Regions from separate parts of the Anabaena sp. CCY 9402-a genome, predicted to be linked through region 4. Evidence: predicted binding sites of a transcription regulator. Region 4 holds the regulator's gene; each other region holds the start of a gene.
What was found. The regulator NtcA, encoded in region 4, controls nitrogen genes in cyanobacteria. The targets are predictions, from matches to a motif close to TNTGTANNNNNNNNTACANA.
Positions count from the first base shown of each region.

Region 1 (8,356 bases), on a different contig from region 4:
TACTTTCCCAGAAAGTTGAAGACAATCCCTCACGATACACCTTAATCACTGATAAATGCTCACTGTTCACTGATTTAAAGATGAGGCTCTGGAGGAAGTTCTGCCTAAATTTGGATATTGTTGTATCTTGGTTAAGTATTAACACCAATTCCGAATACTATTAGCTGTCTCGGCAGAAACTAACTGAAAATTACAATTTTTCAGCCTTGACTTCAGATTTAAACAATATACATTGGTAAAGATTTGTTATGTATGTTGGATTAACTAGTCATTAGTCAAAAGTCAATCGTCAATACTACCAAGCTCTTTAACTATTGGCTCTAGACTATTGACTACAGGACTGTTTGCCTGTTGATGCTGATACGATCGCAAAAATTTAGACCTGTACACGGAATTTTGGCTAATGACACCGGATACCCTGACAACCCCAGAAAAAGTTTTATTGGATGGAAAAACTTTTATCCCCGCCGAACAATTACCTATCCCAGAGTGGCCTTGTGTGGTAAGTGAAAGACCACAGCCAACTCTGACGGTTAAGGATGATGATCTATTCTTGGTGACAGACACAATGGGGAACATTTCTGGCTGTTCCCTCAATGATGGTGGTAATCCCAGTATGGGGCTGTTTTGCTGTGATACGCGTTTTTTGAGTCGTCTGGAGTTGCAAATTGATGGGCGATCGCCTGTACTCCTCAGTGGTACGGCAGAAAAAGGTTTTGCACTGGCGATTTTGTGTACTAACCCCAAAATAGATGACCGTATGACAGCTGATAGTATCGGTATTCGCCGGGAAATGGTACTGAATGGTGCTTTATTTGAAGAAATTGAGGTAGCCAATTACAGCACCACCAGTATCAGTTTTGAACTAAGTATTAGCTTTGATGCCGATTTTGTCGATTTATTTGAAGTCCGGGGTTATGAGAGAGAAAAGCGGGGGAAACTTTTACGCCTTGTAGAACCTATATCGGAAGACTTAGCCGCTTTTCACCCTGATAGCCATACCCAAACTCAGCCCTCAGCAGCAAAGGAAAATGTTTTAGCCTTGGCTTATCAAGGTCTAGATGGTTTGATAATGGAATCCCGCATTCAATTCCAACATCGCCAACCAGACTATTTCAAGGGATACACTGCGGTTTGGCGGTTAGAAATGGCTTCTCATTCTACCCAAAAGCTAGGCTATCGGGTGAATCTTCTCACCAATAACACTTCTACTTCTACAGTGAGTGCAGCTGTGACTTTAGGACAGGCTAAAGCAGCTGAGATGATGGAGGAACAGCACTGGGTACAACAAATTACCAGTATTCGCACCGATAAAAGTATTTTGAATCGGTTAATTGAACGTGCTGAACAAGATATGTATTTGCTCCGCCAGTCTTTTGGTGAAAAGAAGACTGTCTCGGCTGGTGTTCCTTGGTTTTCCACACTGTTTGGGCGAGATTCGCTGATTACAGCTTCCCAAACCCTGATGCTGAATCCCGAAATTGGCAAGGAAACCTTGATGTTACTGGCAGCTTACCAGGGTAAAGTGGAGGACGATTGGCGGGAGGAAGAACCAGGTAAAATTCTGCATGAGTTGCGCTTGGGGGAAATGGCAAGATGTCAAGAAATTCCCCACACACCCTATTACGGTACAGTGGATGCTACTCCCCTATGGTTGATGCTGTATGCCGAATACTACGCTTGGACTCATGATCTAGAAACCTTAGAGCAACTTTGGCCCAATGCCTTAGCAGCGATGGATTGGATTGATCGTAATCTTCAACCAACTGGTTATCTGAGTTACCACCGCAAATCTAAACGGGGACTAACGAACCAAGGTTGGAAAGACTCTGGTGACTGTATTGTAGACCGCAAGGGGGAACTAGCCAATGGTTCTATTGCCTTGAGTGAGGTACAAGCTTATGTTTATGCTGCCAAAACCCGTCTAGCAGATATTGCTAGAACGAAGAAACGACTTGACTTAGCAGAACGCTGGCAAGAAGATGCTAAAAATCTCAAGATGCGTTTTAATCAAGATTTTTGGATGGAAGACCAAGATTTCTGTGCTTTGGCTTTAGATGGCGATGGTAAGCACGTTGATAGCATTACTTCTAATCCTGGTCATTGTCTGCATTTGGGGATATTTACACCAGAAAAAGCGTACAGTGTGGCGGAAAGATTACGCGCACCCGATATGTTTAATGGCTGGGGTATCCGGACTTTGAGTAGTTTGTCCCCAGCTTATAACCCAATGGGTTATCACATTGGCTCGATTTGGCCTCATGATAATGCTTTGATCTCGATAGGACTGCGATCGCTGGGTTTGATTGATCAAGCTTTGGAACTATTTCAAGCTTTGTTTGACATGACGAATCAGCAACCTTACCAACGTCCCCCCGAACTTTTCTGCGGATACGAACGTAATGGCGATCGCACCCCTGTACAGTATCCTGTTGCTTGTACTCCCCAAGCTTGGGCTACTGGTAGCATTTTCCAGCTATTGCAAATGATTGTTAATTTAGTACCTGATGCGCCTAATAACTGTCTGCGAATTATTGACCCTGCTTTGCCAGAATCAATAAGTCGTCTGTCACTACACAATCTGCAAGTCGGTACTACTATCCTCGATTTGGAATTTGAGCGTTCTGGTAGCACTACCGCCTGTCGTGTTGCTAGAAAACGCGGCAATTTGCGTGTGGTAATTGAAGCATAAAAAGTAGGTAGAGCGTGATGATTTTGCTGATCACTACTCTCTACCTACTAAGACTTGAAGTATATTGACTATATAGTAGGAAATTTACCTGTTTAATCTACCTCTCTTTTATGCCCTGGAGAAGATTCATAAAGTGCATCTAGTTGTTGACGCGCATCTTCAACATTGATAGAACGCATTACCAATAAAGGCTCTTTGATCATATTGCCTGTGCTATCTAATAACTCTGGATGGGGTACGAAGTTGTTTTTAGATCCCAAATAACCAAAGCCGCCTTGATTGCCAGTTTGTGAGTTTCTGACTGGGTAATTGCGATCGCGATCAAAACTGAACATGATTAAATTACGAATCAAGTTAGCAACAGCTATCACCGCAAGAATAGTAAAAGCGAGAATGTAGAGTAGGTGTAACATCAATTTTTCCTCCAGGGCAGCAAATTTTAAAAAGTTTTAAAACTTCATATTTTAACGGTTCATCTCGCCAAAGTTTGATTCATCGGCAAGGAAAGATATCTGATGCATCTTGAGCGCATCTATTTATAGGTAGGTTAATTTGTCAACATTTATTTAACTTATCGTAGCATACGATACATTAATTGTTGATAAAAACAATGTTAAGGATTTTTGGCAATTTTTACGAGTTGTATCCCTTCATAGATATCTATCTATGTGGCTTGCTCAGAATGAAAGCGTCTAACTACACTCCAGCACTCAGTTACCAATTGATGCCAGGGCGTTAATGTTGCCATATCAATCCCGACTTGTCCTTCGGTGACGTTAAACAGCATCTTTGCTGTCTTTAGTTCTTCCTGGGCTTGCTGAATCCGTATTAGCAAATCAGACTGCTCTTGTTCGTGCATAAATGAGAGCCGCTCCTTTTCCAGAAAGTCACGCGATCGCTCAAACCAATACTGAAAATCGTCTAACAAGGGTTCTAAAACAGTTTTGAGTATATGGGTATCCGGTAATTCCGAGTTTCGCATAAATGAGAGATATACTTCTAATTTCTTTACTAATATTAACTTCTTTTACAATTCTTAACATTACTATAAGCTATTTCTTCAGAAAGATTTCTCAAAAATCAGTAGTGTATGTGACAAAACTGTAGTATTCCACCTCCATAAGTCAATACAGTTCAGTGAAGAGAATAGTAGTTAGGGAGTTTCTCACCCCAGAGTAGGCGATGAGCTACGGTGGGCGGAACGCCAGCGCAGTAGAGCGATAACCTTGTGTTATATTTGGGTAGCTTTTTCACAAATGTAATTGTCAAATTTACAATTACCTCGCCAATGGTTCAGCAGCCAATGTCGCCTAATCAAGCTCCCAACACATCAGCACAACCTGAAAAAATGTATTTACCGCGTACCAGCGAATCAGAAAAATTAAAGAAGATTCGCCATACTGCTTCCCATGTGATGGCAATGGCAGTGCAGAAGCTGTTTCCCAAAGCGCAAGTGACAATCGGCCCCTGGATTGAAAATGGCTTTTATTACGACTTTGATAATCCAGAAGCATTTAGCGATAAGGATCTCAAAGCCATCCAAAAAGAGATGGTGAAGATTATCAACCGTAAACTGCCAGTAGTTCGGGAAGAAGTCAGCCGCCAGGAAGCAGAACGCAGAATTCAGGAAATCAAAGAACCCTACAAATTAGAAATCCTGGGAGATATTAAAGAAGAACCAATCACAATTTACCACCTGGGGAATGAGTGGTGGGATTTGTGTGCGGGGCCTCATGTAGAAAATACCAGTGAACTAAACCCCAAAGCCATAGAACTAGAAAGTGTTGCGGGTGCTTACTGGCGTGGGGATGAAACTAAAGCCCAACTACAACGGATTTATGCTACTGCTTGGGAAACCCCCGAACAGCTAGCTGAGTATAAGCGGCGCAAGGAAGAAGCCATACGACGTGACCACCGCAAACTCGGTAAAGAACTAGGATTATTTATATTCTCTGACCAAGTAGGGCCGGGTTTACCCTTGTGGACACCCAAAGGCACTTTGTTACGCAGCATTTTAGAAGACTTTCTGAAACAAGAACAACTCAAGCGGGGTTATCAACAGGTTGTTACACCTCATATTGGCCGAGTGGATTTATTTAAGACTTCTGGACACTGGCAAAAATATAAAGATGACCTATTCCCCATGATGGCAGAGAATGAGGAAGCGGCAGCACAGGAGCAAGGCTTCGTTCTCAAAGCCATGAATTGCCCCTTCCACATCCAAATATATAAGAGTGAGTTGCGCTCTTACCGGGAATTACCAATTAGGCTGGCAGAATTTGGTACAGTTTACCGCTATGAGCAATCAGGAGAATTAGGTGGTTTAACTCGTGTACGCGGGTTCACTCAAGATGATGCTCATATCTTTGTCACGCCAGAACAGTTAGACCAAGAATTTCTCAATGTTGTAGATTTGATCTTGTCGGTAATTAAGACCTTAAAGTTAGGTAGCTTTAAAGCCAGACTCAGTTTCCGTGACCCAGATAGTGATAAATATATCGGTTCTGATGAAGCTTGGAATCAAGCCGAAAATGCCATTCGTCGAGCAGTCGAAACCTTGGGGATGGATCATTTTGAAGGTATAGGTGAAGCTGCTTTCTATGGGCCGAAATTAGATTTTATCGTCAAAGATGCCTTAGAAAGAGAATGGCAGTTGGGAACTGTGCAGGTAGATTACAACCTACCAGAACGCTTTGATTTGGAATATGTTGCTGAAGATGGAACTCGCAAACGTCCAGTGATGATTCACCGTGCGCCGTTTGGTTCTCTGGAACGCCTGATTGGTATCTTGATTGAAGAGTATGCGGGGGATTTCCCCTTGTGGTTAGCACCAGTGCAAGCTAGATTGTTGCCTGTTGGTGAAGCACAGTTAGACTTTACCAAAGATGTGGCTACTAAGATGCGGCTGTTGGGTATTCGTGCAGAAGTTGATACTAGTGGCGATCGCTTGGGTAAATTAATCCGCAACGCTGAAAAAGATAAAATACCTGTAATGTCAGTCATAGGTGCAAAGGAAGTGGAAACTAACACCTTAAGTATTCGTACTCGTGCTTCTGGAGAATTGGGAGCTATCCCTGTGGATGAGGTGGTGGATAAAATGAAAGAAGCGATCGCCAATTTTGAAAACTTCTAGCAATCAGTAGCCTGGATAATACCAGCCCTTTCCACACCAACAAATAAACTAGTACCGCCACCGCCGTAAATTCAAAATTCTCCTCCGGAGTGCATCCTACGTATACGCTGCGCGTTCACGCAGTGTTCCGTAAAACCTGCGGCATAGCTACGCTTAGGGTGCAGCCTCTCTTAGAGAAGAAAGCGCAGTAGCGTTGCGTAGCAAAGTAAGCTACAAAATTCTGTTAGGAATACAGCGTAAGCATTTTGTTGATTTGGAATGGGTTGTTCTTTTACAAAGTTTGGCGGTAAGGCTAACTGGGTAATACCCACAACTTTAAAACCAACAATGATTAAACTTAAAACCCCACTTACCCTGAAAGAATTTCTCGCACTTCCGGAAACAGACATTATCTATGAATTAATTGACGGAGAAGCTGTTCCTAAATTCAAAAACGATGAAATGTCACCCAAATTTTTTCATAGTTCTATAACAGGTGCGTTATTTATATTATTGTCTACATGGGCTGAAGGAAAGGGGCGGGTGGTAATTGAATGGGCAATTAAGCTCACACGAAATCAACAAGACTGGATTCCTGTAGCAGATTTGACATATGTTTCTTATAATTGTCTTCCTGCCGATTGGTTGCAAGATGACGCTTGTCCTGTCGCGCCCGAATTAGTCATTGAAATTATCTCCCCTGGTCAAACTTTTGGGGAAATGACCGAAAAAGCCACTGATTATTTGCAAGCTAAAGTTCAAAGAGTTTGGGTTATTGACACCAAGGCAAAAACTATTACCATTTTTTACCCGGATGCTCTCCCTCAAACCAAACGCAGTCATGATAGTTTGGCAGATTCCCTATTTGAAGGGCTAAAAATTACACCGCAACAAATCTTCCAACAAGCAAGAATTCCCTAATTTATACATAAACGGGCGTAGAAAAATTCAATTTTCTACGCCCGCAAAGATCACATAGGACTGCTGTCAGCTTTCTGATGCAGCTTCATCAGATGTCGCTTCAGTTGAATTTTCGCTCAAGGGACGGATGCCAACAATCTTGCCGCCTAAGCGGGTAATACGTCGCATCTCATCATTCATGCGGCTGTAGGGGACTTGAACCAGAATTGTACTGCTATTGCGAACCGGATACTTATTGTTCTCGGTTTGATCGTTCTGCTTTAATCCTTCTACTTCATAGAGAAAAACGCGATTGTCTGAGGTTGAAGTTGACACTCTCATCCGTGGCTGTACCAACATGATGGTTCTATCTCCTATTGTGCGAGGGTGATGCTGGCAACCTTACCGCCCAGCTTATTAATTTGCTGGAGGGTATTAGATAGCTGTTCGTAGGGGACAATGAACTCTTTATTGCTACGACGCACTTTGGGATATCTTGGCAAACTGATACCCGTAACTTCAATGCGGTAGAGACCTGGGTTAGAACCCGCAGAGGATCTGCCAAAGGTGCGACTGGGTGCAGTTCCTTGTTTGGAAGCTTGATAAGCCCAACCTTCACTACCACCAGAAGGAGCGATGATTGCCGTAGCACTATTTTTCGCTAAGTCAGAGGCTAGACGAGAATTAGTACCAGCTAGCTGGGAGCGATCGCTATTGGCATAGCCGCGATAAAGGCGGAACATCCGCGTGAAACCAACGGTTTTCTGACCAATTCCTGTGGTTACGAAGTCACGGTAGTAAGGAACGATCGCATCTCCAAAATAGGTATCATATTCTACAGAATCGATATAAGAATCGATGTCTGCGTCGAAGCCTTGATTTTGGTAGCGATCGAGATGCTCAATCACTTCCGATTCATCGTAAGGAGCGCGTCCCAATAAATGTTTACAGTTCAATTCAATTACCCGCGTTTGAAAATGAGGGTAAAGAAATTTGGTTTTGTATAAGTCAGATTTAGCTACTGCTCGGACAAAATCTCTGACATTTATTTGACCATTAGTCAGCAAAGACTCCAAGCTAGTGAGACGTTCTGACTGCATCAGGTAGTCGTTGCCTAATACCTGACGATAAACTGACTGAATCACAATCTTGGCATCTTCTGGTGTCCAGTTTGGACGCAGTTCAATCGGCCGTGTTTGGTCAAAAGCCGCAGTTCCCAAACGAGATGCGGCAGTTGTAATTGCCATTGATATAGTTCTCCTTTTAGACTTGGTATCGCAAAATTTATCGGTTTAGGCAGGAGAAATATTTACTACTCGGCTACCCCGTTGATTCAGCCGTTGTAAAGTGGGCGATAGTTGATCATAAGTGACTAAATACTCACTCATACTACGCCGGATCTGGGGAGCGCGTCCTCTATCTGCTTGCATAAATCGCACGCGGTAAAGCTGTCCGCGATCGCCTGCGACAGTTCCAGTCAATCCCTTGCCAAAACCAGGGGTCTGCACTGGACTCGCTAAATTCCGGGCGAGATCCTCGGTTAACCACGCAGATTTATTTTTACCTTGGGCGCGATCGCTGTTAGCATATCCGCGATATATCTGAAACATTCGGCTGAAGCCTACGGTTTTTTGTCCCGGTTGAGTTTCAAA
Region 1 is NZ_CAWUDL010000045.1:24,673-33,028, forward strand. It holds gene ACM0OR_RS17220 (glycogen debranching N-terminal domain-containing protein) at 404-2,692, shown strand; gene ACM0OR_RS17225 (DUF2973 domain-containing protein) at 2,785-3,105, opposite strand; gene ACM0OR_RS17230 (DUF2605 domain-containing protein) at 3,357-3,674, opposite strand; gene thrS (threonine--tRNA ligase) at 3,981-5,825, shown strand; gene ACM0OR_RS17240 (Uma2 family endonuclease) at 6,153-6,725, shown strand; gene ACM0OR_RS17245 (phycobilisome linker polypeptide) at 6,792-7,064, opposite strand; gene ACM0OR_RS17250 (phycobilisome rod-core linker polypeptide) at 7,079-7,951, opposite strand; gene ACM0OR_RS17255 (phycobilisome linker polypeptide) at 7,997-8,356, opposite strand, start outside.
Region 1: the regulator NtcA is predicted to act here: its motif matches at 3,773-3,792, upstream of ACM0OR_RS17230 (DUF2605 domain-containing protein).

Region 2 (8,356 bases), on a different contig from region 4:
TGATTCTCAAATGAATTTCTACAAATATTCTGGCGAAAGGGAGATATTATCGTCTGGATGTTTGTACTTCACTGCCAAAAAATATATTATTCTCCTACTTGATTATTAGATGAATCCAGAAAGCGCAGAAACTTACATCAATCATCCCACTTGGGGCTTGCTATATCGGATCTGCATGGTTGATGATGCCCAGGATCTGTTCACTACACTCTACGCCCAACGCCTGTTTTTTTTGGTGGTGAACGACATGAAAGCACTGAAATTTCAACCCATAGGGCGTACAGAAGCCCGAATGTTGTTGGAAAATCGTTTGCGAACTTTGCGTCGTAATGGTCTGTCACAGGAGTACGATCAGCTTCAGAGTGTTTTCCAACGCACCTTCCAATGATTAGTTCGATTAGCGAACGTATTACTCAAATTCGTGCATCTATTCCAGCTTCAGTCAGGTTAATTGCTGTCACCAAGCAAATGCCAACTGAAGTTATTCGTGTTGCCTATGCAGCTGGTATCCGCGATTTTGCTGAAAATCGCATCCAAGAAGCTGCTACCAAACAAGAACAGTTACAAGAGTTCTCAGATATTACTTGGCATTTTATTGGCCATTTGCAAAGTAATAAAGCCAAAAAAGCCCTTGAACAATTTGACTGGATTCACTCCTTAGATAGTTTGCAGCTGGCACAGCGTTTAAATCAAGTAGCACAACAGCTAGGCGCAAGTCCCCAAGTGTGCCTACAAGTAAAAATCCTCCCTGATCCCAGTAAGTCGGGTTGGAGTGTGCCGGAACTACTAGCCGATTTACCTGCCCTCAACCAGTGTAAAAATTTACAAATTCAGGGTTTAATGACAATTCCGCCATTTGGTCTAGACGATACTGAAAGTCTTTATGTGTTTAATGAAACTCACCAGTTAGCCAAAGAAATTTCTGAACAAAACTGGGATCACATCAAAATGCAAGAGTTATCGATGGGTATGTCAGGGGACTACCAACTGGCAGTACAGGCTGGGGCAACAATGGTAAGATTAGGGACTATCTTGTTTGGTAAGCGCACTTAGGTAGAACAGCCCCATTATTTTTTGATCGTGTTTTTGGTTGCCCAGTATGAACTACGGTTAGACTAGAGTCATACTGGTGCTATAAAACACATGAAATATTTTTTTAATGAAAATAAAAAATCAGAAAAAGGTGTTGAAGTCAACTTCCTTTCGGATCAGTGTTGGGATATAATCTTGACTCAATTATTGTATCTAGGTTAATGTACAGACGTTCCATGTAATACCAATTTGAAAAAGAATCTGACAGATATACATACTCAAGAACTTGTGATATCTAGCTCCCTTAATTTTGAATTGTGAATTGGTACAACGTCAGCCCATTGCCAATAACAGTAGTAGATGCTACAAATAACGATAAAATTATTGGGATTGTCTGCCCTTTGTAGCTTTACCGTTAGCTACATCATTTGATGAACCGGAATAAATAGAGACAATTATCAGCAGGAGCGTCACTAAATGAATAATATATTTTCTAAACTACGAGACTTTGTAGGTCTCAATGAACAAGTGGAATACGAATACTACGAAGAAGAAGCAGATACAGATAACTACCAAAATTTGTATCAACAAGAAAATCCTCAGCCAGCACCAGCAGAAGCCACCCCACCTAATCGACGTTGGCGAGAACCAGTGACTACAATGGGTGATGAGGTAGTAACAGGAACAAAATCGACGATGGGGAATGTGATTGGTATGCCAGGAGCAATTAACGGAATTTCTGAAGTATTAGTTCTAGAACCTCGGACATTTGAAGAAATGCCCCAGGCAATTCAAGCATTGCGTGAGCGTAAGTCAGTAGTGTTGAATCTGACAATCATGGATCCAGATCAAGCACAACGTGCAGTTGATTTTGTAGCTGGTGGGACTTACGCATTAGATGGACATCAAGAACGCATTGGCGAAAGTATCTTTTTGTTTACGCCCAGCTGCGTGCAAGTCAGCACACAAGGTGGAGTCATTCATGAAGTACCCCAACCCCCAGCCCGTCCCTCTCGTCCTGCAACCCCCAGTCCAACTGCTTGGGGCAATGAACCTAACAGAATGGTACAATAAGGTTAGATTAGTCATTAGTCAATAGTCAAAAGTTAAAGGTTTTTGACTATTGACTATCGACAAATGACCAATGACTAAGTGACTAATGACTATAAAATTTGGCTTGATTGGTGGTGGGGTAATGGGAGAATCGCTGTTATCCCGCCTTATTGCGCGAGAAATTTATCACCCATCAGAAGTCATAGTCAGCGAACCCCAGCTAGTGCGCCAAGCTTTTTTAAAACAGAAATATGATGTGAGTGTCACCACAGATAATAGTCTGGTGTTCAGTCAAGCCCAAGAAGTGGTGTTTTTGGCAGTGAAACCGCAGGTATTTAGTGCGATCGCTCAAGAATTAGCAGAAATGATTTTAGTTTCAGGACACTCACCCCTAGTCATTTCCATTTTGGCGGGAGTGTCTTTAAGTCAGCTAGAAGCAGCATTCCCACAATTACCAGTTATTAGAGCCATGCCCAACACCCCTGCAACTGTTGGTGCAGGTATGACAGCTATGTGCTTAGGTGCATACACCCACCCCCAACACCAAAAGTTAGCACAGCAGATATTCTCGGCTGTAGGGGAAGTTGTCGAAGTGAGCGAATCCTTGATGGATGCAGTCACAGGGTTATCTGGGAGTGGCCCGGCTTACGTAGCCATCTTAGTAGAAGCCCTCGCCGATGGTGGAGTCGCCGCCGGATTACCGAGGTCAATCGCCAATCAACTAGCATTACAAACCGTCCTGGGGACAAGCAAATTATTGCAAGATAGCAGAATGCACCCAGCCGAACTAAAAGACCGTGTTACCAGCCCTGGTGGGACAACAATTGCAGGTGTAGCTAAATTAGAACAAGCAGGATTTCGTTCCGCCTTAATTGAAGCAGTCAAAGCAGCTGCATTGCGATCGCAAGAATTGGGAAAATGAGTGAGTGCTGAGTGCTGAGTGATGAGTAGGAGAAAATAGAGAATTTTTCCCAATTCCCAATTCCCAATTCTTATTCTCACTAACGAAGTTGACAAAAGACTCGTTAATATAGTAAACAGTCCGGTTGTAAAAGTGATTGAGTGAATTATCCCGCGCCGTCTCCAGAACTAGACCTAGGGTTGATATTTCCCTTTGAGCTAGATCAGTTTCAAAAAGATGCGATCGCGTCCCTGAACGCGGGGCGATCTGTTGTCGTGTGTGCGCCCACAGGTTCGGGCAAAACTTTGGTTGGTGAATACGCTATTTATCGCGCCCTAACACGAGGGAAGCGGGTATTCTACACCACTCCTTTAAAGGCACTGTCTAATCAAAAATTACGTGACTTCCGCGAAAAATTTGGCTTTGACTCGGTGGGTCTGTTAACGGGAGATGCCTCGATTAACAGAGATGCACCCATCTTGGTGATGACCACCGAAATTTTTCGGAATATGCTCTACGGCACACCAATTGGGCAAGTTGGTATTTCCTTGGTGGACGTGGAAGCAGTGGTGTTGGATGAATGCCACTACATGAACGATCGCCAACGAGGTACAGTTTGGGAAGAATCAATTATCTACTGTCCCCGTGAAGTTCAACTAGTCGCCCTATCTGCTACCGTTGCCAATAGCGACCAACTCACCGACTGGCTAAATCGTGTTCATGGCCCTACTGACCTGATTTATTCCGATTTTCGCCCTGTCCCCTTAGCATTTAATTACTGTAGTCCCAAGGGACTATTTCCCCTGCTAAATGACAGCAATACCAAAATTAACCCCCGTCTCGCCAACAGAGGGAAAAGAAAACAAGCGGATAGGGATAGAGGGAGAAATGGCAGACCAGAAGCCCCCAGCCTGATCTATACCCTGAACCATTTACAAGAACGGGATATGCTGCCGGCGATTTACTTTATTTTCAGTCGCCGGGGATGTGACAAAGCAGTAGCAGAGGTTGGTGATTTATGGCTGGTAGATAATGATGAGTCACAGGTGCTACGGCGACAAATCGACGACTTTTTAACTCGCAACCCCGAGGCCGGACGAACAGGACAAATTGCCCCCTTATATCGGGGAATTGCTGCCCACCACGCCGGCATTTTACCAGCTTGGAAGGTGTTGGTAGAAGAGTTATTCCAACAAGGTTTAATCAAAGTTGTCTTTGCCACAGAAACCCTAGCAGCCGGAATTAATATGCCCGCTAGGACAACAGTGATTTCCACCCTCTCCAAACGTACCGACACCGGACACCGCCTATTGAACGCTTCAGAATTTCTGCAAATGGCGGGTAGGGCAGGCCGACGGGGGATGGATAAACAAGGTTATGTAGTCACAGTCCAAACTCCCTTTGAAGGAGCAAAAGAAGCAGCGTATTTAGCCACCTCTAAACCAGACCCGTTAGTTAGTCAGTTTACCCCTAGCTACGGCATGGTTTTAAACTTGCTACAAACCCACACCTTAGAGAAAACTAAGGAACTGATAGAACGCAGTTTCGGGCAGTACATGGCGACATTACACTTAAGACCAGACTATGAATATATTGAAGAACTACAAACCGAATTAGCGACATTACAGGAGCAAATTGCTTCAGTCAGTCAAAATGAAGTGGCTATTTATGAAAAATTGTGGCAACGTCATAAAGTAGAACGCCAGTTATTGAAAACTCTAGAAGAACAAGCCCAGGAAGCGCGACAAGAACAAATTAAGATGCTCCTAGATTTTGCTGTTTCTGGGACACTGTTAAGCCTCAAGGGCAAGAATATTAAAACATCTACCCCTATAACAGCCGTTTTAGTGGGTCAATCTCCTACATCTGGGGAGTCTAGCTACTTAGTATGCCTCGGAAAAGATAATCGCTGGTATGTGGCGGCTACGGTAGATGTGGTAGATTTATATGCCGAATTGCCCCGCGTGGAAGTAGCAGCCGATATCTTCCCGCCCCAAGAGTTAGCCTTCAAACCAGGGCAATCATGCCGTGGGGATGAAATAACAGCTGCGATCGCTCAAAGTATCCCTGACCCCGAAGGATCTTTGCATCTCCCCCAGGAAGTAGCAGAACAACTGAGTCGGGTGACTGCGGTACAAGCTCAATTAGAAGCCCATCCCCTTTATCAATCTGGGAATATTGCCAAAGTTTTCAAGCGTCGGGAACGCTACGCTGAAATCGAAGAAGAACTGCAAGAATTGCAGGGACAAGTAGCGCAACAATCCCAACGTTATTGGGAAGAATTTCTCAATTTAATCACGATTTTGCAGCAATTTGATTGCTTAGACAACCTCGTTCCCACGCGACTGGGACAAGTCGCTGCCGCCATTCGGGGAGAAAATGAACTGTGGTTAGGTTTAACCTTAGCTAGTGGAGAATTGGATAACTTAGATCCCCAGCATTTAGCTGCTGTCATTGCGGCTTTAGTTACAGAAACACCCCGTCCCGATAGCAGAGTCAACTTTAACCTGTCCCCAGAAATAGATGAAGCCTGGTCGAGTTTACAAAAAATTCGGCGGGCTGTTTTAAAGGTGCAGTACCGTCATGGTGTCACCTTGCCAGTAGGTTTAGAGAATCGATACATTGGCTTAATTGCCCTGGTTGAACAGTGGGCTTTAGGTACTGAGTGGGTAGAATTGTGTGAAAACACCACTTTAGATGAAGGTGACGTGGTGCGAATTTTACGCCGGACGTTGGATTTATTATCGCAGATACCCCACGTTCCCAATTTGCCAGATGCCTTACAGCGTAACGCCTATCGTGCTATGCAACTCATTGATCGATTCCCTGTTAATGAAGTAGTCGAATAATCAAACGAACTACCTTTAGCTCAAGCGGAGCTAGCTAGAGGTAGTTTATTTAGCACACATCCCTTAGCGTCTGGAACGTCTGCGGAGTCTGTCAATCATGACTGCGGCAATGATGACTAGTAGTTCATCAAGTTTGAATTGATGGATAAGCAAGTTTGTAGTAAGGACTTTAGTCCTTAGAAAAATCAGGACTAAAGTCCTTACTACAAACCATCAAAACTAACTTGACACAGCACTAGTCCTTTAACAACGAGTTACCAGAAGTAGGACATATTTAATAGGGTCAAACCGTTGTTGAGAACGGCTATGATTAATGCACATGAGATGAACTATGTACCTAATGCGATCGCTCAAAGTTTACAAAATCAACGCACCTATACCGTTGGAGTAGTTGTCACTTCCATCGCAGATCCTTTTTTTGGTGAGCTAGTAGAGGGAATTGAACAGGTTGCTAAAGAAGCGGGTTTAAATGTGCTGTTAAGTGCTTTACATGGAGATATTAACCTTATATCTTTGACGATTAACTATGGCAAATAGCAAGACTAAAAATGTGAGGAATCCAGCTAAATATAAAGGGTAACTATAGGTCTGGGGATTACCTTGACTAACCAACATACCAGCAATTACAGGGCCTACTCCATTAGACATACTTAAATAAGATGAATTTAATCCTAAAGCTGTCCCTTGTTCTTCTGGTTTTGCATTTAGTGAAATCAAAGTGTTAATCATGGGTTGCACTAAAGAATTAAACAAGGAAAAAACTATACTAACAACCACAAAATAACTGACTATAGGGAAAACTGGCATTAAAAGAAATGAAAAACTTCTCACGCATAAACTCAAGAGTAATATTTTAGTTTCATTAAAATATTTGCTAAGAATTTTCACTCCCCAAGTCTGCATGATCACTCCTAATACTCCAAACAAGAGAAACATTAATGTTAAGGATTGGTTATCTTGTTTTAGTACATTTAGGAAGTAAGGTTGAAAAGCAAAAGTAAATAGAGTGAAAGTTGTACCAATAAAGAAGTTAATTATCAACAAAATACCAACTTTAGGAATAGCCAAACCTTTAATTAAATTATCTAAACCTAAATCAAAGATGTTGTGTGCTTGCTTATCTTTACTTTTGATAGTCTCTGGCAATAAAAATGTGGTAACTATCAGAGCTATCATTGCCACACTACCGGAAACTAAAAAAGCTGCCCCTAAAGATATCTGCTGTGCTGCTAAACTGGTGGCTGGCCCCAAGACAAAACCTAAACCCATTGCAGCCCCATATATGCCAAAACCTTGAGCGCGGCGTTCAGGCTCAGTCACATCAGAAATCATCGCCTGAGCAACGGCATTATTTCCTCCAGTAATTCCATCTAAAAAACGTGCCAAAAACAGAGTTGTTGCAGCTGTAGCTGTGCCAGCGAATAAATTAGCAATGACCGTTCCCGCTAAACTAATAATCAATAAAGGCTTACGCCCAAAGCGATCTGAGAGTTTGCCAATAATGGGAGTCGCCAAAAATTGTGCGATCGCATAAATCGAAAATAGTAAACTAGTGTGGAAATCACTCAGTCCAAATTGTCTGCCATAAAGATAGATAATAGGAATTAAAATTGTAAAACTCAGGGAGTTAATAAATGCAACTAAAGCAATAATCCAAAAAATTCTATTCATGCGCAATCCATACTATCTATTTATTACGGTTCAAGTCTACTAGAAATAAACATATCAGCTTTTCTGTTCTAGCTAAATCATTACTGGCAATCTGGTTCAAATAAGATAATTTGCAGAAATAATAACGCTTATAGAGACGCTGCATTGCAACGTCTCTACACACGCACCTATAACGTTAACCGCCGCCTATTATCATCACTTGTATCTTTTGTGAATATTATCGATGAAATTTCCTATAAAAAAACCTGTTAAACCAAAAAAACAACGTCTGCTGCCGCGAATTCACATTAAAATCCACAATGGACAATTTGAAATACTTGGTATGGGTACATGGTATTCTTATTGGCGCGATCCTTACCATCTGCTGCTCACGATTCCTTGGAGTGGTTTCCTCATCCTAATTTGTATTTTCTATGTATTAATTAATGCTTTATTTGCCCTAGCTTACTTGGCTGGTGGAGACTGCATTGCTAACGCTCAACCTGGCTCTTTTTTGGATGTATTCTTCTTCAGCGTGCAAACTCTGGCATCCATTGGTTATGGTGCAATGTACCCCAAAACAACTTATGCCAATATTATTGTCACTATAGAAGCAATGATTGGATTGGTAGGAATTGCAGTCATGACAGGACTAGCATTTACTCGCTTTTCCCGACCTACTGCCCGTGTGATATTTAGCAATGTAGCAGTTATTACACCCCATGAAAATATGCCAACTTTCATGTTTCGCACTGCTAACCAGCGTCGTAATTTTATCCTAGAAGCACATATGCGGGTGTATTTAATGCGCGATGAAATAACAGCAGAAGGCGAGTTTATTCGGCGGTTTCATGATTTAAAGTTAGTCAGA
Region 2 is NZ_CAWUDL010000001.1:380-8,735, forward strand. It holds gene pipX (transcriptional coactivator PipX) at 110-388, shown strand; gene ACM0OR_RS00010 (YggS family pyridoxal phosphate-dependent enzyme) at 385-1,053, shown strand; gene ACM0OR_RS00015 (cell division protein SepF) at 1,510-2,106, shown strand; gene proC (pyrroline-5-carboxylate reductase) at 2,192-3,007, shown strand; gene ACM0OR_RS00025 (RNA helicase) at 3,148-5,835, shown strand; gene ACM0OR_RS00030 (hypothetical protein) at 6,142-6,372, shown strand; gene ACM0OR_RS00035 (MFS transporter) at 6,322-7,506, opposite strand; gene ACM0OR_RS00040 (ion channel) at 7,730-8,356, shown strand, end outside.
Region 2: the regulator NtcA is predicted to act here: its motif matches at 1,383-1,402, upstream of ACM0OR_RS00015 (cell division protein SepF).

Region 3 (8,356 bases), on a different contig from region 4:
TACCCCCTACAATATTTTCCAGGCTAGTATTTGTTAATTTAACTAGTCCTGCCGCATTTTCTGCATTTTTCCACGCCCGGATCATGTCAATATTTGTCATGTTTGTACTCCTTTGCTTTTTGCAATGATTTTCAGAAATTAACCTTGGCTTTAAGGTATGAATCTGGGCTTCGGTTATTCTGGGAGTTGTTACGATGGCTTTGAGTGTTTATGCACCTTTTAGCTGAGGTTAGTTGCTGGGTCTAGTGCGATCGCGTAATTTAGAAGATTGTTGGTAATATTGTGGAAAATGCCTGGAACGCTGTGTATTACAATTAAGTAGAAATTCGTAAACTCTAAATTTTCTATACTCACATAAATTTCATGCAACCCCGACAGGGCATTATTGAAGTCTTCTCGACCTTTGTGCAGTTTGATGCAGATAGGTTCAGCCTTTGGACGATAGATAGTAAACTACAGCGAAGTATAAAAAAATGCTTAGAAAAATACCCGCAACAAACATCTGATCATTTCTGGGTGCTTTATTGGTACAAAATCTGGCAAATGGAATCCAGTCCTCTAGCGGCGGGGCATATTTCCGCTTATTTGCAGGAGGTATGCTTCTGGGTTGCTAGAAAAATAGCTGTAAACTTTATCAGTCAATTTTCGGTTGCTGATTGTTTTCAGATTGCTATTTCCTGCATTCATAAAATTCTCAAAAATTTTAATCCTGAATACAGCACAAGCTTAAAAAGTTATGCAGAATATGCTTTTGAGCGTTTTCTCAAAGACTCACTACGTTTAGGAAAGGAAGCAGATATCTGCACTGACTGGGCTTTATTGCATAAAATTAGTCGGAGACGTTTGCTAAATGCTTTAGAGAATGCTGGTTGTACCAGTCAAATTATCAATAGTTATGTCTTAGCTTGGGAATGTTTTAAGGAACTCTACACCAGTGATAGCCAAACTATCCGTCAGTTGGGAAAACCGGATACTGCAACATGGGAAGCAATTACTCAGCTATACAATAGACAAAGCTTAAGCCAAATGACTCCAGAAACTTTGGAAAAATGGTTGAGTACCTGCGCTAAATCTGTACGAAACTTTCTTTACCCCAAGTTTGTGTCTGTAGATGCTCCTATTCATGGGCAAGAATCAGGTAATTTATTAGATACATTACCCGCAGATTTACCAGCATCCTTACTTACAGAAATTATTGCCCAAGAAGAAGCCAAAACTAGACAAACACAACAAGCACAATTAAACCAAGTTTTAATAGATGCTGTAGCAGCTTTGGATATTCAGTCTCAAAAATTACTCCAAACTTATTACGAGCAAAAGCTGACTCAACAACAAATTGCCCAACAGCTAGAAATTAAGCAATATTCAGTTTCTCGCCGTCTTACTAGCATTAAACGCTCATTACTCACAACCCTAACACAGTGGAGTCAAAATCATTTGCATATCTCCCCTACATCCGTCGTAGTGGATGGCGTAAGTAAAAGTCTGGAAGAATGGCTCAACAATTACTATAGAACCTCTTGAGATTATGTTTGATGCTGCTGTGGGTTTCGCTGTTGATAATGACTTGGTTCTAGAAATGATTCAGACATCACCAAATCTAGAGCATAATTACTCTACGTCTGGTGGTTTTCAACGTGCTTGGATCAATCAAGTTTGTTTAACTACGTTTTTAGACTGGTTGCATAGAGAAATTACACCCCATGCTAGAGTGCATCCCAACATGGCTGCTTTACCGAATATTTGGGAAGTAGTCAATGGTACTGCTATCAGTTTTGATAACTCTCGCTTGGTGTTAATTCCTACCTTAGCGATGGATGTGGATGAGTTGCGCGTACCTCAAGAATGGGTAGATATTCCCGAATGGGTGGCTGATTATTACTTAACAGTACAGGTAAATCCTGATGAAGAGTGGATCAGAATTGTGGGCTATACAACTCATCAACAACTGAAAACTTTGGGGGTTTATGATGCAGGCGATGGCGTTTCGCCCAGCGTAGCTGATCGCACTTACAGTTTAGAATCTGATCAGCTCATCTCAGACCTAAATGTACTTTGGGTAACTCGCCAATTATCTCCTGAAGAAATCACGCGTGCGCCGGTTGCACCTCTAGCACCTTTACCCCAAACCCAAGCAGAAAATTTACTGCAAAGATTAAGTAATGCAGATATCAAATTTCCCCGCCTAGAAGTTCCCTTTCCTCTTTGGGGAGCATTGATAGCACACGGCGGTTGGCGACAACGTTTGTATGAATTGCGTCAAGGAATTATCCAATCAACATCCATCAAGCAATGGCTTCAAGAAGGTGTAACAAATTTTGCTCAACAATTTGGCTGGGAACGGCGGCAGTTTTTAGCCTTGTCTTCAGGGATGCGGAGTCGGGAAAGCCAAGAGTCTATTCTCGGCTTATCTCGACAAATATTAGTATCTGGTAACACTTACGAGTTACGAGTTTTCCCCAAAGGTAATCCAGAAGAACAAATTTGGCGTTTTGAATTACGCAGTGCAAATCCAGACAATATGATTCCTGTAGGGTTTAAACTCTGGCTACTGACGGAAGACTTGCAACCATTTCCTAACAATGAAGATACAGCAACAACGCCTGTAGAAGAATTGTCTGTAGAAGTAATGTTAGAACCGGGTGAAGGGTTAGTTTGGGAAGTCATACCTTTACCAGCAGAATATGAGCGCGAAATTTTACGTTTTTAGTTGCAGCGTAAGTAGTTATCTGTGTCTTTATGGTCTACAAGAATCTATCTTAACCTCAGAGACACAGAGAAGAATCAATATGTTTTCTTGGCTGAAGGTGGTGGGGAATGGTAAGAAAGAAATTCATGAATTTTTGTTTGCTGGTTGTGTTAACTATATTTATATGTGTTCTAATGCGTCCAGTTTTCGCAAATAGTTCCCAAAATATAATAAATCAGGATTCACAATCAAAAGTTGTCGAAAGCCAACAATTATATGCAAGTGGTAAATTTGCTGAAGCGGTGAAAGCTTTACAGCAAGAAGTCCAAGCATATCAACAGCAAGGAGATATTTTAAAACAAGCTGTAGCTTTGAGTAATTTATCCCTTGCTTATCAACAACTTGGTGATTGGCAACAGGCGCAATTAACTATTACTAAAAGCTTAGATTTACAAGGCACAAGTAATAAAAATTTAGCAGTCTTTGCCCAAACTCTAGATATTCAAGGACGCTTACAACTCTTGACAGGAAAGCCAGAAGCATCTCTTATTACTTGGAAACAAACTGAAGATATTTATACCAAGCTAGAAGATAAAAACGGTATTGCTTTGGCACTAGTTTATCAAGCTCAAGCATTACGCACTCAAGGTTTTAATAAGCAAGCTATTGAAAAACTAGAACAGGTAAATCAGACTTTAGAGCCTCAAGGTGATTCTTTGGCTAAAGCCGCAGTTTTGCTTTCCCTCGGTGATACTTTAGAAAATGTGGGAGAGTTAGAAAAATCTCGCCTGGCTTTAGAACAAAGTTTAGCAATTTATCAAAGGCTAAAATCACCTGAAAATATGGCTTTAAGTTTGCTCAGTTTAGGAAATAACGCTCGGATTCAACAAAAAAATACCCAGGCGATTGCATTCTATCAACAAACATTTGAAATATCACCTTCACCCCTTACAAAAGTTAAAGCAAAACTCAATCATCTCAATTTGCTAGTTGAAGAAAAACAACTCACCGCAACACAAACGTTAATTCCAGAAATTCAATCTCTGCTAGTACAACTCCCACCTTCGCGCTCATCAATTTACGCCCGTATTAACTTTGCTCACAGTTTGGGTAGTTTAAATACTCCCAAATCCCAAATCGCTCAACTCTTGGCTACGGCTGTACAACAAGCCAGGAATCTGAACGATATCCGCGCCGAAGCTTATGCTTTAGGTAATCTGGGTAGTTTGTATGAGAAAACGCAACAATTTGCTGAGGCTATTAGCCTGACACAAAAGGCTTTGATTTTAGCGCAAACCAGCAACGCGCCGGAAATCGCTTATCTTTGGCAATGGCAGATGGGTAGACTATTAAAAGCCCAAGGTAATTTTACCGGAGCGATCGCAGCTTACGACGCAACTATAGAAACATTGGAGTCGCTGCGTATTGATTTAGTAGCAGTTAATCAAGATATCCAGTTTAATTTCCGAGACAATGTAGAGCCAGTTTATCGTGAGTCGGTGGCGTTACTGTTGCAAAATTCTGGCGAAAAACCCGATCTTAAAACCTTAGATAAAGCTAGAACACGCATAGAAGCGTTACAGTTAGCAGAACTGGATAACTTTTTTAGAGAAGCTTGTTTACAAGGGCAGAGGGTACTGTTAGATCAAGTAGTAGACAAGGAAAATCCCAACACTGCCATACTCTATCCAATTATTCTGCCAGAACAACTGCAAGTAATTGTGAAAATACCTCAGCAACCACTGCGTCACTATACAGTTAACAAATCTCAGGTTGCAGTAGAACGCACCTTAGCAGAACTACGGGAATATATTTTAGAACCGGATAGAACTGCGGAAGTACAAACCCTTTCCCAAGAAGTCTATAACTGGTTAATTAAACCTATAGAATCTGATTTAACCACAAATCAAGTTAATACACTGGTATTTGTACTAGACGGAGCATTAAAAAATATTCCCCTAACTGCGCTTTACGACGGTGAGAAATATTTAGTAGAAAAATACGCTGTTGCTCTCAGTTTAGGACTTCAGCTATTAACGCCCAAAGCTCTGGCTGAAAAACCTGTGAGTGTACTGGCTGCGGGTTTAGTGCAACCACCGCCGGAGTATTCCTCATTCCCACCCTTACCAGGAATCAAGTTAGAATTTGACCTCATTGCTCAAACAGGAGCATCTACCAAAAAACTACTAGATAAAGACTTTACCAGCAGCACTCTAGAAAAAAATGTCAATACTGTGCCGTTTAATGTCTTACATTTGGCGACTCACGGACAATTTAGTTCTCGCCCGGAAGATACTTTTATTCTAGCCAATGATGGTTCTATCAATGTTTTACAGTTCGATAACTTACTCCGCTCTCAGAGTGACACTAATACACAAATCATAGAATTATTAGTTTTGAGTGCCTGTCAGACTGCCACCGGTGACAATCGTGCTACATTAGGCTTGGCAGGTGCAGCTATAAAAGCAGGCGCACGTAGCACAGTCGCTTCACTGTGGCACATCGATGATCAATCTACTGCCATCTTAATTGGTGAATTTTACAATGAATTAGTCAATAGTAAAGTGACTAAAGCAGAAGCCTTGCGTCGCGCTCAAGTAAAATTATTAACAAAGTATCCTAATTATAGTCGCCCTGCTTATTGGGCTGCTTATGTATTAGTTGGTAACTGGTTGTAAGCAACAACAAAAAATTAGGGTAGGAAATTTCCTACCCTAACACTGTTTATGCTTTTTCAATTAATGCAAACTACTAGGTCATCAAATTTGAATTGAGGGATAAGCAAGTTTGTCGTATTCGCGTAGCGTCTCTTAGAGAGGACTTTAGTCCTGATTTTTCTGAGGACTAAAGTCCTTACTACGAACCTTAAACTTTCGCCAATTCTGGTGTAGGACGTTTGCTGTTGCGAATATTAGTAATAGCCTCAGCATAATCTTTGGCGTTAAATACAGCAGAACCAGCCACGATCGCATTTGCGCCAGCTTCTAACACTTGCCAAGTATTATTAGCTTTAAGTCCACCGTCTACTTCAATCCAAGGGTCTAAACCGCGCTCATCACACATTTGACGTAGTTTGCGGATTTTTGGCACTACCCCAGGAATGAAGCTTTGACCACCAAAACCGGGGTTAACGCTCATAATTAGTATGAGGTCGCACAGTTCCAGAACATATTCAATCAGTTCTAAAGGAGTACCAGGGTTAAGTACGACCCCAGCTTGCTTACCGAGTTCTTTGATTTGTCCGAGAGTGCGGTGTAGATGTGGGGAAGCATTATGCTCGCAATGTACAGAAATAATATCAGCACCCGCTTTGGCAAAGCCTTCTACATACTTTTCGGGTTCGACAATCATCAAGTGGACATCCAGAGGCTTATTTGTAACCGGACGAATCGCCTCCACTACCAGAGGGCCTATCGTAATATTAGGTACAAATCGACCGTCCATTACATCAACATGAATCCAATCAGCTCCAGCTGCATCTACAGCGCGAATCTCGTCACCTAAACGACTGAAGTCGGCTGATAGGATAGATGGAGAAATAACAATGGGTTTTTGAGATTGGTTTTGGGTCATGGCTAGTGGGTTCTTAAGCGTCCTCGTCTGTAAGTATTGTAACAAAATAGGTAACAAAATATTGAGAATTTTTAGGATTGGGGATAGGGAATAGGTGACAGGGGACAGGGGACAGGGGATAGGGAAGAATACAAGATAGACAAATTAATGACTAATAACTATTGACTATTAACTATGAATAAAAAATTAAGCTGGATAATTTGGGGTTTAGGTGCTTCTTGTTTGAGTTTGCCGGTGTTGGCTTCAGCTTTACCAAGTTCTTTAGGAACTAATGGTATTGATGTTTTGAAGCTACATCAACCTCCTTATAATTTGCTGGGGCGGAAAATTGCGATCGGTCAGGTGGAAATTGGTCGTCCGGGTATGTTTGGCTGGGATAAGGCGGTGTCTAAAAATCGCTCTTTATCCTTGGCGGGGGTTTTTTTACGCAATGCGCCAGCTAAGTCTAATAACAGCGTTGACCCCCATGCTTATAATGTAGCTGGGGTTATGGTCAGTCGAGATAAAGGTTTACCTGGAGTTGCGCCGCAAGCGAGACTCTATTCTTCTGCTGTCGGTTCTACAAGAAATACGGGTCAACCGGAAGAGTGTTTATCAGCTCAACATATAGCTTTGCAAAATACTGGTGATGTTCGTGCCATTAACTTTAGCTTTGGTGAACCTCTCAACCGCGACCCCCGACCAGATGCTACTTTAGATGGCAAAGCTTTGTTAACGTTATGTGTTGACTGGTCTAGTCGTGTTCATGATGTTTTGTACGCGATCGCAGGCAATCAGGGTAAAGGTGGTATTCCCATCCCTACAGACAATTTTAACGGATTAAACGTGGCTTTTTCATCCCGTCGTGGGGGTATTTTTAATAAAGTCGATGTTTCTAATCTGGCGGGTTTGAATCAAGGGGTTAGTGGTCGATTGGCTGGCAAGGAATTTAATTTGGATGGGCGACGCTCTATAGGTATAGTTGCACCAGGTAGTAATATTCCTTTGCTTAATCCCGATGGCAAATTAAATAAGGTTACAGGTACAAGCTTTGCTGCACCTCATGTCACCGCTACGGTGGCTTTACTCCAAGAATTTGGCGACAGACAACTACGCACCAAACAACCAAATTGGAGTGTTGATAGTCGCCGTCATCAAGTGATGAAAGCTGTGTTACTTAATTCCGCAGAGAAAATCCAAGATAAGGGTGATGGTTTACTGTTGGGGATGACGCGGACGCTGATTGATAAACAAAACCAAGATTGGCTAGGTTCTGATGCTTATAAAAACCCAAAAATTCCTTTGGATTCTCAAATGGGAACGGGTCATTTAAATGTTTTTCGCGCTTATCAGCAATTTAGTGCCGGTCAATGGCTACCGACTGCTACTATCCCGGCTGTTGGGTGGGATTATCGACAAGTAGATGCTAGTAAATCTGTTGACTATACCCTAGCAAAACCCTTAAATCAGGGAAGTTTTGTCTCTATTACTTTGAGTTGGGATCGTTTGGTGGAACTCCAAGATACCAACAAAAACCAAATGTATGATTTAGGAGAGAAATTTAGCGATCGCAGTTTGAATAATTTAGACCTCTATCTCGTCAAAGCTGATAATAAAAATCCCGATGCTGGCACAATTTGTTCTTCAATGAGTGACGTTGATAGTGTAGAACACATTTTTTGCCCCGTTCCTGCTACTGGTAACTACAAAATCCGTGTGCAGTTCCGTCAGCAAGTCAACGAACCAATTCAAGCCTATAGTTTGGCATGGTGGACTGTTTCTAGTAAATGAATAATGATTTAATGGCTATTCTTTAATTATTTTTTTTGATTTATGTAAATCCCCTCCTCGTAAACCTACGGTGTATGCACATCTTTGTGCTGGTTGCAAAATGTGGTTTGATCCCCCTAAATCCCCTTTAAAAAGGGGAACTTTGATTCTAGTTCCCCCCTTTTTTAAGGGGGGTTAGGGGGGATCAAAACTTTGTAGGACTAGGTTATTAGACTTGTGTGTACACCGTAGCCTCGTAAGTTGGGAGGGGATGAGGACTGGATTTCTTGTACCTTACTCGAAAGAAAAACACTATAATATTTCCCTATTTATCGGGTTCATGTA
Region 3 is NZ_CAWUDL010000052.1:395-8,750, reverse strand. It holds gene ACM0OR_RS18600 (DUF1559 domain-containing protein) at 1-100, opposite strand, end outside; gene ACM0OR_RS18595 (sigma-70 family RNA polymerase sigma factor) at 364-1,524, shown strand; gene ACM0OR_RS18590 (DUF1822 family protein) at 1,529-2,710, shown strand; gene ACM0OR_RS18585 (CHAT domain-containing protein) at 2,818-5,367, shown strand; gene rpe (ribulose-phosphate 3-epimerase) at 5,555-6,262, opposite strand; gene ACM0OR_RS18575 (S8 family serine peptidase) at 6,437-8,032, shown strand.
Region 3: the regulator NtcA is predicted to act here: its motif matches at 6,289-6,308, upstream of rpe (ribulose-phosphate 3-epimerase).

Region 4 (8,356 bases):
TTTAACGGGCCAATGGCAGCAGTACGAGTAGGCTTAGTAGGTGATGACTTTATCATCAACCCCACCTATGCAGAAATCGAAGCTGGAGATTTAGATTTGATTGTAGCTGGTTCACCACATGGCATAATCATGGTGGAAGCAGGTGCTAATCAATTGCCAGAGCGAGATATTATTGAAGCGATTGATTTTGGCTACGAAGCTGTGCGCGATTTAATCAAGGCGCAGCAAGATTTAGTAGCAGAAATGGGTTTAGAAATTGTCCAAGAAGCAAAACCAGAGGTAGATCAAACTCTGGCAAATTATATCCGCGATCGCGCTAGCGACGAAATTAAGAAAATTCTGGCTCAATTTCATTTGGCTAAACCCGAACGCGATACCGCGTTGGATGCCGTTAAAGACAATATTGCCACAGCGATCGCCGCACTCTCAGAAGACGACCCAATCCGCCTTGCTGCTACTGCCAATAGCAAAGCCTTGGGGAACACTTTTAAAGACATCACTAAGCACTTCATGCGCCGTCAAATCGTCGAAGATAACGTGCGTGTTGATGGACGCAAACTCGATGAAGTCCGTCCTGTGTCTTGTCAAGTGGATGTCTTACCCAAGCGCGTCCACGGTAGCGGGCTATTTAACCGAGGACTAACCCAGGTATTATCCGCTTGTACCCTCGGTACTCCCGGAGATGCTCAAAACCTCAACGATGACTTGCAAACAGACCAATCCAAACGCTACCTGCATCATTACAATTTCCCGCCGTTCTCAGTGGGAGAAACCAAACCTTTACGCGCCCCAGGTAGACGAGAAATCGGTCACGGTGCATTGGCAGAACGAGCCATTTTACCTGTACTACCACCGAAAGAACAATTCCCCTACGTGATTCGTATCGTTTCAGAGGTGTTATCTTCTAACGGTTCTACCTCAATGGGTTCTGTGTGCGGTTCTACTCTGGCCTTAATGGATGCTGGTGTACCTATTCTCAAACCAGTCAGTGGTGCGGCTATGGGTTTGATCAAAGAAGGAGATGAAGTCCGAGTCCTGACAGACATTCAAGGCATTGAAGACTTCTTGGGAGACATGGACTTTAAAGTCGCCGGCACAGATACAGGAATTACCGCCTTGCAAATGGATATGAAAATATCTGGTTTGCCTATGGAAGTTATTGCCCAAGCCATCAACCAAGCCAAAGCCGCCAGGTTGCACATTCTCGATAAAATGTTGCAAGCCATTGACCAACCGCGCCCTGAAACTTCACCTTATGCGCCGCGTCTGTTGACGATTAAGATTGATCCAGACATGATTGGTCTAGTCATTGGCCCTGGTGGTAAAACAATCAAGGGTATCACCGAAGAAACTGGTGCGAAAATTGACATCGAAGATGATGGCACAGTTACTATTTCTGCGGTAGATGAGAATAAAGCCAAGAGAGCGCGTAATATCGTTCAAGGCATGACCCGCAAGTTGAATGAAGGCGATGTCTATGCTGGACGCGTGACTCGGATTATACCAATAGGTGCTTTTGTGGAATTTCTCCCCGGTAAGGAAGGAATGATCCATATTTCCCAACTGGCTGATTATCGTGTGGGCAAGGTTGAGGATGAAGTAGCTGTAGGCGATGAAGTCGTTGTCAAGGTACGCGAAATTGACAATAAGGGACGGATTAACCTCACACGCTTGGGTATCCACCCCGATCAGGCAGCTGCGGCACGGGAAGCTGCGGCGGTGAATCGTTAATTCGATTGGGATTTTAGATTCTATCTAAAATCCGCGATGCCTTTTAGGTAGGCATCGCCGTAAATTTTTATCACTTATGTAAAGAGAAGCCGGACGACTGAAGTCGCGGCTTTAAATTTAAAATTTTAGGATGATTCATTAATTCAGTAGCTAACAACGGAAGAAACACTAAAACTGATGAAATCCCTATTATTAGTGAAAACTGGATTATTCTTAAACGTTTATATTTTCAATTTTCAAGATATATATAGCTATATTAAGCAAAAATACTCATGTTGCCAGTTTGTCGATCGCAGCGAAGTTTGGTAAATAAAAGATAGCCTAAATAGTTAGCTTTTGTTCCATACTTAACACCAAGCATTGTGAGTGCTAAACGTTTGCCAGAAACTACCGCCCATGTCAAAATTACCCGCCAATCCTGGCAACACGGCTTCCTAGAAGGTGAAGTGAGTGCAGGGGATTTTGAGTGGCATTTCCAATGGAATTTTCGCCAGGGAGAACTTTCCGTGAAGCCTTCTCAGGGTCGGGCTTTAATCAAAGAACCTCTGGGAAGGTTCTTGGAACAACAAGATTATCAGCTAGAACCAGGCGGAGACTATGCGTTTACGATTCGCGCAAAGTTGTAAAAATTTCAGATTAACTGTTAACTGATTCAGTGAGGCGGCTTAAATATCTTTCAATTAAGAGAATAGCCACAATGTCATCTATAGGGCGTGGAGGCTGGCGCATTCCCTGGGGTAGTAGCTTTGTGAGTCCTTTAGGGGGGTACATCTGCCAATAGCGATCGCGTGCTTCTAAGGTACTATAACGCTCATCTACTAACACAATATTTAATGGTTCGACTAATTCTTGTTGCAATTGCTGTTTCCAGTGTTTGGCTGTGGTTTGATTACCCATTACCAGCAAGGAAACGGGAAACCTTTGACGTAGGTTATTAATGGTAGCGATCGCCTCACGAGAAAGCACAACTTGATGATAATGCAATTGCCGATCTAATCCCATCATGGCTACACCACATTTATCTTTACCGGGATCAAACCCTAAAATGACTGGTTGTGTTGGGGAAAATTCACTAAAAGTCATAATAAATTTTTATTAAGTACTTAAAACAACTTTGCCGTTTTGAATTGCTACTAGTTTTACTCTCAAAGGCCCAGCCGTGTAAGTGTCTTCTGCTGCTACTGCTTTAATTTCTATGGGTTGCCCGAATTGTCTCAATAGAGCAACAAAGCGAATAAACGTACCATCAATTTGTACACCTTCGACAATACCCGAATTTCTAGCACGAAATTGAGATGCTGAAATTAATAAATCTAATCTTTGCCTTAATTGGTATGAGGTCATAGTTTTAGCATCGGCGGTAGTTGTCGCCAATACCTCACCTTCAGAAAATACTAAGACATTTCTAGCTGTATCGGCGAAAAATTCTATCTGCTGTTCCCCCCTCACATAATTGCCAGCTGAGAAAATTCTCACTACGTATTCTCGACCATCGTTAATTTGTTTGATCAGCTGCTCAACTCTATCTGGAGTTACACGCAGCAGTTGTGTATTAGCAGCAGTTCCAGGTTCAGCTAATTCGATGCTAGCATTGCGATTGGCTTCTTGCAGTAGTTGCACAATTACTTGTTGGGCAGTAGTCGTTTGGTTAACACGCACTACAGCCGCCGCAATAACTTGACCCCGAACTAAAGCCAATTTACCCAAGCGTAAGTCACGATATGACTGGTAATATTTTTCCAGTCTCGCCACTTCCTGTTCTAGATAATCCTGTTGTCTTTCCAATTCTTTGAGTAGAGATTCCCGTTTGGCAATTACCTGTTCTCTTTGGGTAATTTCTAAATTGCGATTTTGGATGAGTTTATCTAGTTGGGCAATTTTTTGATCGCGTTGTTCTATCGCTTGTTGACGGTTAGCCAGTTCGCGATCGCGTTGTTCTATAGCTTGTTGACGGTTACTCAGTTCCCGATCGCGTTGTTCTATGGCTTGTTGACGGTTAGCTATTTCGCGATCGCGTTGGGCAATTGCTTTTTGGGCTTCAATATACAGCCGTCTCCGTTCTGTCTCTAGTTTGGTAACAGCTATCTGTAGTGCTTTCCTTTGATTGTAAACACTTTGGAGTTCAGCTATAGCTTTTTGATACTGGTTTTGGGTGCGCTGGAGTTTAGTTTGGGTTTGAGCTAAATCTTGCTGCGCTGTAAATTTTTCTTTTTTGGTGGTTTCTAATTCCTGATTGGCTTGGTTGCGTTCAGCCTCTACCTGACTTTTTTGATCTTCAGCAACTTTGAGTTGTTCTCGTTTTTGTCGGAGGTCTTTTTGAATATCTTCTAACTCAAATACCCCTTTCCGTAAGCCTTCATCAGCCAAAAACAGAATAGCTAGGGTTGTGGCGGCTGTCAGTACACCACTAAAAATCGTTACCACTACAGCTGTGTTTTTGGGGCGAAGCTTAAAGAGAGAGAGGCGTGCTTTGCCAACTCTTGTGCCGATGCGATCGCCAACAGTGGCAATTACGCCTCCCAAAATTAAAATTGCTGCGATGAGGATGTAGCCGGTTGTCATCTTCAGCTACCGAAATGTTTCCAGATACAGCCTACTACTTTCAGTCATTGTCTGGGGAGGATGGGGGGGTCGGCAATAGCTGAAATTACTCAAGATTTTAGATTTAATGCCAACTATTGAGTGTTATCTAAAGAAATATAACACGCTCCACCGCCCCTGACCCCAATGGATTTTATGTGAACTGTCTGCTGAGAGTCACAGGTTTATGCACAGTAATCTTCTTTTTGTGAATCGAAATCATCTTTTTCTCACGCAGATCCCCTAATAATCTGGTAACTGTCACGCGCGTCGAACCAATTGCTTCTGCGATCGCTTGATGAGATAACTTCAAATCAATTGTGATCCCATCTGCACAAGGAATGCCAAAATCACGACAGAGAATCAGTAAAAAACTAATCAACCTCGAACCCATGTCTCGGTGCGCTAAGGTTTCAATCATCATCTCTGTTTGCAAAATCCGCGAAGATAAACCCCGCAGCATCAACATTGATAATTCAGGATTTTCCTTGAGTGCTTGCTCTACTTGTTCAATTGGTGCAGACAGCAATTCTACTGGGGTAAATGCCACCGCATGGTAAAACCGATCAGATTTATTGCCTGTCAATAAAGACAGAACGCCAAAAACGCTATTTTCCCGCAATAGTGCAACTGTAATTTCTTCTCCTGCCTCATACACCCTGGAAAGCTTGACTGCGCCTTTCAAAAGAAAATAAACTCGTTCGGCAGGATCGCCAGGAAAAAAGATCGTTTTATTTCGTTCAAACGTTTCGACAACTGGTGGAAAAGCTCCAGTTGCCATCTGGCGAAAAACATTTGCTAGGGCCTTATCTTGTGTCACGATCATCTCCCTTCCCCTACCCAATGCCGGAATAACAAAAAAGTGAAAACTAATTACCTAAGAATACACCTGAAAAATCAATAAAGCACCGTTAACCTTGCTGTACTTTACTATACTTAAACCTATAACTTCATAGTTATTTGTTTATAATGATACCTAATTTCTGCTATTTTTAGCTAGCAGTTCTTGATAGATACTTCTGCTTGCTATAACCATCAGGTTTTTTCTCTAAAAACTTAAGTAATCTTGAGAATTTCTTAAGGAATAATATGTATTTTAAATCAAAAAAACACATTTACTAATTATTATTTTTGCCCATCATGTATAAAACAAATACAAACGTGCCTCAGATTCTAGTATGCTCATGAAGGCAGGAGTCAGGAGGCAGGGTGCAGGAGGCAAGAGGTAAAAGGTAAAAGAAAACAATACCTAATCCGCAGTTCCTTATCCCCAGTCACTAGTCCCCAGCCACCAGTCACCAGTCCCTAGCCTCTATTTTCATAAATCGCTTACATCAAGGGTTTCTATGCTGAATCTGAATGGAAAAAACGCTCTGGTAACGGGTATTGCCAATAACCGCTCTATTGCTTGGGGGATTGCCCAACAACTACACGCGGCAGGAGCGAATCTCGGCATTACCTATCTACCAGATGAAAGGGGCAAAATGGAGAAGAAAGTTGCTGAACTAGTAGAACCTCTCAACCCCAGTTTATTTGTTCCCTGTAATGTCCAAAACGACGAACAGATTCAATCTACCTTTGAGACAATCCGCGACAAGTGGGGACGACTAGATATTCTGATTCATTGTTTGGCCTTTGCTAACAAAGATGATTTAACTGGAGATTTTAGCCAAACTTCTCGTTCTGGCTTTGCTACAGCTTTAGACATTAGTACCTATTCACTTGTGCAGTTAAGTGGTGCAGCCAAACCATTAATGACAGAGGGGGGAAGTATCATTACCCTGACATATTTGGGTGGCGTGAGGGCAATTCCTAACTACAACGTTATGGGTGTGGCTAAGGCAGGATTAGAAGCTAGTGTGCGTTATTTAGCATCTGAACTCGGCCCTCAAAATATTCGCGTTAATGCCATCTCTGCGGGGCCTATCCGCACCTTAGCATCTAGTGCTGTTGGTGGCATCTTAGATATGATTCACCATGTCGAAGCCGTCGCTCCTTTGCGTCGTACTGTCACCCAAACAGAAGTAGGTAACACGGCTGCTTTCTTGGCTAGCGATTTATCTAGCGGTATCACAGGACAAGTCCTGTACGTGGATTCAGGATACGAAATCATGGGAATGTAATACGATTTGGGAAAGGGGGATATAAATTCAAAATTCAAAATTCAAAATTGTACTCCTCTGGAGTTCGCGGTAGCGTTGCGTAGCAAAGCAAGCTACGCGCTAGCGTCACGCAGTGAATAACTTCTGTCCCCAATCCCCAGCTTTTCAATGAGTGGATTTTAGATTATTCAATCCAAAATCTAAAATCCGTCTTGAAAAGTTTCCTACGGCGGGAAACCCGCCTACAGAACTTTCCGCAAAATCTAAAATTCCTAGTCCCCAGTCCTCAACTTCTATGCAAATCAGCGATTATCCCCAAGTTAATTTCTCCTCATCCTCTCGCATTGCCTCAGTACATCGCACTACTGGTGAAACTGATGTGCAAGTTACTATCAACCTAGATGGTAGTGGCATTTGCCAAGCTGCCACAGGGATTCCGTTTTTGGATCATATGTTGTATCAAATTTCCTCTCACGGCTTGATTGATTTGGATGTCAAAGCCAAAGGTGACTGGGAGATTGACGACCACCACACTAATGAAGATGTAGGTATTACCCTAGGACAAGCTTTACATAAGGCATTAGGCGACAGAAAAGGCATTGTCCGCTTTGGTAATTTTTTAGCCCCTTTAGATGAAGCTTTAGTACAGGTTGCACTAGACTTCTCTGGTCGCCCTCACCTGAGCTATGGTTTAACAATTCCTACCCAACGGGTGGGGACTTATGACACGCAACTGGTGCGAGAATTTTTTGTGGCGTTAGTCAACCACAGCCAAATGACGTTACACATTCGCCAGTTAGATGGAATCAATTCCCACCACATCATCGAAGCGACGTTTAAAGCATTCGCTAGGTCTGTACGCATGGCGGTAGAAGTTGATCCCCGTCGCGCTGGTACTATTCCCAGTTCTAAGGGAGTGCTTTGATTCAGAAAAGGGGAGAGTTGTCAAGAAACAAGCTTCCCTTCTCAGGAATATTGATTGTGAATTTTGCTCAAGCGATCGCTGCACTGATTTGTTATGAACACTACTAGTGGCGTGACCAGACTAAATTGTTGCAATAGATTTTGGATGAAATTGAGATAAATCAATGTTTTCTACTTTTTTTAAATGCACTACTTTAGCCTTGACACGCCACTAGTGGTCTGTCAAGCTTAAAAGTGTGTATGACAAACTTTTAAAATCGTTTGCTAGCAAGATATTCTGGGACTGCTTACGCACAAAATCAAAATTGACAGACTACTAGCTAAATAAACGCCCCCAAAAACCCTTCTCTTTAACCATAAGAATCTTGAGATTTTCCGCGAAAATCATATTATTGGGTTCAAGTGAAATAGCTAAATTCAGTTCTTTAATTGCCTCTTCGAGTTTACCTTTTTCACCTAGAGCAAGCCCGAAGTTATTGTGAGCGTTTGCATGATTAGGGTTGAAGTGTAAAGCTTGGCGGTATTCGACAATTGCTTCTTCAAACTTACCTTGATTGTACAAAGCCATCCCTAGTTTATTATGAGCATCTGCATCAGTAGGGTCGAGGCGTATAACATCGCGAAATTCTAAAATAGCCTCTTTATACTTGCCTTGTTTGGAAAGGATAGCACCTAAGTTGTAGTGAGCTTCTACATGGTTGGCATCAAAGAGTAAAGCTTGGTGATACTCCGCACTGGCCTCTTCAAGTTTACTTTGGTCTTGTATGGCTTTTCCAAGCCAAAAATGAAAGCTAGCTAGCAGTTTAATTGTTTCAGAGTCGCGCTTTTGTAATTTTAAAAAATTAATAGCTTGCTTGCATTGTTCAATTGTCTCTTCAAGCCTATTTTCCTTGTATAAAATAATTGCCCATAAACCCTGAAAAGCTGCCTTATCTTTGTCTGACATTCGTTTCATCAGGTTGTGGGTTAGACGATCATCACGAGAGGCAAAATGAGCAGATTTTTTTAGTTTTAAGCAC
Region 4 is NZ_CAWUDL010000066.1:7,851-16,206, forward strand. It holds gene ACM0OR_RS21170 (polyribonucleotide nucleotidyltransferase) at 1-1,731, shown strand, start outside; gene ACM0OR_RS21175 (DUF3146 family protein) at 2,094-2,357, shown strand; gene ACM0OR_RS21180 (pre-16S rRNA-processing nuclease YqgF) at 2,368-2,814, opposite strand; gene ACM0OR_RS21185 (DUF3084 domain-containing protein) at 2,827-4,293, opposite strand; gene ntcA (global nitrogen regulator NtcA) at 4,466-5,137, opposite strand; gene fabI (enoyl-ACP reductase FabI) at 5,658-6,434, shown strand; gene hisB (imidazoleglycerol-phosphate dehydratase HisB) at 6,709-7,338, shown strand; gene ACM0OR_RS21205 (tetratricopeptide repeat protein) at 7,654-8,356, opposite strand, start outside.